Regions from separate parts of the Paraburkholderia sabiae genome, predicted to be linked through region 2. Evidence: riboswitches for the same ligand, from Rfam matches in the RefSeq annotation. Region 2 holds a riboswitch; the other holds the start of a gene.
The links. A riboswitch is a leader RNA that binds a small molecule or an ion and turns the genes downstream of it on or off. The one in region 2 is predicted to bind cobalamin.

Region 1 (2,202 bases), 2.9 Mb from region 2:
TGCCAGTCCGCTTCGTGCTCGCCCGCGCCGTGCCCCGTGACGAAGATCACGCCCTGCGCGTAGTCGCGATGCGTGACGGGAACGCCGATCGCCGCAGGCGCAGCAATGCCCGCCGTGATTCCGCTGATGATTTCGACGTGCACGCCTGCAGCTTGCAGCGCTTGCTGTTCTTCTCCGCCGCGTCCGAACACGAACGGATCGCCGCCTTTCAGACGCGCGACGCTGCGGCCCGCGCGCAGATGATCGAGCATCGTGGCAATGATCTCGTGTTGCGGCGTCGATGCGTGGCCGCCGCGTTTGCCGACGTAGACGATCTGCGCGTCGTCGCGCGCGAACTGGAGCACTTCGGGATTGACGAGATCGTCGACGAGCACGACGTCAGCCAGCGCGAGCGTGCGCGCGGCCTTGAGCGTCAACAATTCGACGTCGCCGGGACCGGCGCCGATCAGCCAGGCGCGGCTCATCGCGAGGAGAGCGCCGCGATGTGCGCGGGCGCTTGTGTGTGACAGGTCATGCAATGTTGCGTGTGACGCGCGACGGCTGCCATAGTGTGAGTCTGCATCGCGCGTGGGCGCTGGCCTCCGTTTCCCGCGGTGCCGGCGAATGGCGAATCTACGTTCGCCCCCTTGCATCGGGCCGGTATCCGGGCTGGCGGCTCATCGCGTTCGCCTTCCCATCTGCGAGTGGCAGACAGTGGCTCTGAACGCACTGCGCGGAAGATGTTTTCCGCTCGCCGCGTGACCGTTGCGGGGACAGCACAGGCTGAGCGCGAGGTCGTCGCTTTCATGTTGCGACGAGCGGGCGCTTCCCTGTTTCCCGTTTAACCGCGCAGACCTTCGAGCGTTCCGCGCGGCACCAGATGCGCGCATACGATAGCACACGGGGCTGTGCGAGTCGCTGCGTAGTTTCGCGGATGCTTCCTTGACGCTGCCTGCCGCCGGGCCTAAACTCGCACGCACTCTGGTGCTCGCGCGCGCTTTCTGCGCGCGCAGTTAAACGGGAAATAGCGGGCTTCGCACGGTTCATATCGGCGGGCCAAACTATGCTGCTCCCCGCAACGGTAGGTGAAGGCATCGCGCAGACGATGCAGAGCCGGCCTCGCTGCATGTGCGTCCAATAGCGGCCCATGCAGATACATCCACTGCGCGAAAACGCTCGCGCGGGAAGGAGAGGCGGCGCTTTCATCAGCCCGGATACCGGCCCGAGTGAACGACGCCATGCTGCGGGGATGCGGCACAGCGTTCACGATTCCTCATGCGCTGCAGCGGTTTGATACCGATGCGGCGCCGTTTTCGTCCCCGTGCATCACATATGACAGCGCAGCTAATTCATAGCGCGCCTTCAGGGTCACTCGAACGACCTTCGAGCAACGGAGCCATCATGCAGACACAGATGCGCAAGATTCCCGTGACGATCGTCACCGGCTTTCTCGGCAGCGGCAAAACGACGTTGATGCGTCACATCCTTCAACACGCGGGCGGGCTGCGCATCGCCGTGATCGTCAACGAGTTCGGCGAACTGGGCATCGACGGCGAGATTCTGAAGGGCTGCGGTATCGGGTGCGACGAAAACGGCAACGAAACGGAAGGCCAGTTGTATGAGCTGGCCAACGGTTGCCTGTGCTGCACCGTGCAGGAAGAGTTTTTCCCTGTGATGGAGCAACTCGTCGAGCGGCGCGAACAGATCGATCACGTGTTGATCGAAACGTCGGGCCTCGCGCTGCCGAAGCCGCTCGTGCAGGCGTTCAACTGGCCGTCGATCAAGAACAGCTTCACTGTCGATGCCGTCGTGACGGTGGTGGATGGTCCCGCTGTCGCAAGCGGCCAGTTCGCGGAAGACCCCGTTGCCGTCGATCAACTGCGCAAGGCCGATCCGAATCTCGATCACGAATCGCCGCTGCATGAACTGTTCGAAGACCAGTTGTCGGCAGCCGATCTCGTCATTCTGAACAAGATCGATCTGCTCGATGAAGCGCGACAGGCCAGCGTGGAAGCCGTGATTCGCGAAGAGATTCCGCCGCAGGTGAAGGTAGTGCGCGCGCACATGGGGCAACTCGATCTGCATGCGCTGCTCGGGCTCGAATCGGCATCGGAAGAAACGATTCATTTGCGCCACGATCACCACGGTTCCGCCGACGATCCCGAGCACGCCGATCATCATCACGACGAGTTCGATTCCGTCGTCGTCACGGCGAAGGCGACG
Region 2 (2,202 bases):
CTGGTTGTCGGCTTCCTGACCGCGAGCGCGCGGCAGTTTCTCGAGGATCGCGTTGAGGCGGACCTGAGCGTCGTCGATTTTCGCGGACAACGCATCGCGTTCCGCCTGCAACGCATTGCGTTCTTCGCGGGTCTGTTCGAGTTCGACGCGGGTGGCTTCGCATTCGGCGCGCGCCTGGGCGAGCTGTTCTTCGAGTGCGATCCGGGCTTCGTTATAGCGCTGGCTGATCTCGATCAGCCGGCCGATGTTCTGTGACAGTGTTTCGAGTTCGGTGAGCATGTGCTGCGTCCTCTAAAGACATGGCATTCTAGCGCGGAATGTCGCACGCTCGGACATTTGTCTCGTTTCGAGACGTAACAGTAGCGCTTTAGCGCGGCATTATCCAGTGTGTTGCGCCGATGCGCGACCACGAATCACGCATTTTTACCCTTTAAAAAGGGGCTTTTTTAACAGTCGTCCCGCCGGAGTGCGGACGTCGGTCCTCGTTTCTTGACGCGTCTGTTCGTCACTTCTACACTGGCGGCACTTTGGTGCCCGCGCACGGTATCGCACCGCGCGCAGTTAAACGGGAAGCAGGGAGCGAAGTCCGCCCGGACGAGCCAACCTGCGCTGTCCTCGCAACGGTACAACGACTGCAGTTCCTGCAAGCCGATCCATGCACACATCGAGCCGACTCTATCGGCCGATGCCGTGCGAAACGCCACTGCGCGCGATGCGTGGGAAGGCGGGTCGGCCAGTCGTCAGCCCGGATACCGGCCAGAGCCAGGAGGCAAGGTGCTTCCTGAACAGGCATCGGCCCACGAGGAGCGGGCCGCGCACAGGCCCACAGGACTCATTCGATGCTGACCCCGCTGTTTGTCCATCCGGCGTTTTCGCGTCCGGTTTTTTCGCGCCCGCATGCGCCGCTCGCTGCACTTGCCGTCATGGCCTTCGCCTGCGTCCCGCTCGCGGCGCATGCACAGACGGACGACACCACGAACCCATCCGCCACATCCACGGATCCATCCGACAGCGCTGCGAATCGTCCGCAGAAGGAAGCGACGCTGTCGCCCATCGTCGTGACGGCGGACCGCAGCGCGCAGCGTCTCGCGGACGCGATCCCGCAGACCACGCTGTTCGATGCGCAGGACATCGCCGACACGACAGCACGCGACCTGCCCGGTCTGCTGCAGTTCGCACCGGGCGCACAGATTGTTCGCAACGGTGGCCCGGGTTCGACGTCGAGTCTCTTTCTGCGAGGCGCGTCGTCGACGCAATCGCTGGTGCTGATCGACGGCGTGCGTGTCGATTCAGTGAGTCAGGGCAATGCGCAGCTCGAACAGATTCCGCTCGATCAGATCGATCACGTCGAAGTGGTGAACGGCAATGTGTCGGCGTTATACGGGTCGGGTGCCATTGGCGGCGTGGTGCAGGTGTTCACGAAGGACGGTGGCAATCATCCGCCGCGTTTTCATTTCGACGTCGAATACGGCAGCTATCACACGCAGCGACAGGCGGCGGGCGTCGATGGCGCGCTCGACAAGGACGGCCGCACGACCTTCAGCTTCGAGGTCGCGCGCGCGAAGACGGATGGTTTCTCGTCGATCGATCCCGCGCTCGCGCCCGTCAATCCGAACGCGAACGGCTACTTCAACGAGAGCGTGAGCGCGTCGCTGCGTCACAAGCTCAACGACCGATGGGACATCGGCCTGCGCTATTTCCAGTCGAACGGCAACGACAGCTTCGACAATCCGTTCGGCCTGCCCACCGATCTCAACAACCTGCACAGCAAGGTTCAAACCGCGTCGGCGTTCGCGAACGGCAAGGTGACCGACTGGTGGACCACGCGCTTCGTCGTCGCGACGGGCAACGATCGCAGCAACACGTCGCTCAATGGCGACTATCTGTACCGCTACGATTCGGACAACCGGCAGTACACGTGGCAGAACGATTTCACATTCGCGAAGGACCAGAAGCTGCAACTCGGCTACGAGCATCTCGACCAGACGCTCGATTCGAACCAGTACAGCGCGCCCGACCGTCACGTGAATTCGGTGTTCGCGGGCTACACGGGGCGCTTCGGCAACAACCAGATTCAGGCGAATCTGCGGCGCGACCAGTACTCGGATTTCGGCGGAGCCAACAGTTACTATCTGGGCTATGGCTACGATCTGACCGAGCACTGGAAGGTGACAGCAAGCTGGTCCGATGCGTTTCGCGCAC

Region 1: linked by a shared signal. The riboswitch ahead of cobW (cobalamin biosynthesis protein CobW) and the one ahead of QEN71_RS25145 (TonB-dependent receptor domain-containing protein) in region 2 are both predicted to bind cobalamin.

The regions. Positions count from the first base shown of each region.
Region 1 is NZ_CP125295.1:1,946,196-1,948,397, forward strand. It holds gene cobA (uroporphyrinogen-III C-methyltransferase) at 1-464, opposite strand, end outside; cobalamin riboswitch at 618-875, opposite strand; cobalamin riboswitch at 945-1,219, shown strand; gene cobW (cobalamin biosynthesis protein CobW) at 1,381-2,202, shown strand, end outside.
Region 2 is NZ_CP125295.1:5,597,111-5,599,312, reverse strand. It holds gene QEN71_RS25150 (ATPase) at 1-279, opposite strand, end outside; cobalamin riboswitch at 512-775, shown strand; gene QEN71_RS25145 (TonB-dependent receptor domain-containing protein) at 840-2,202, shown strand, end outside.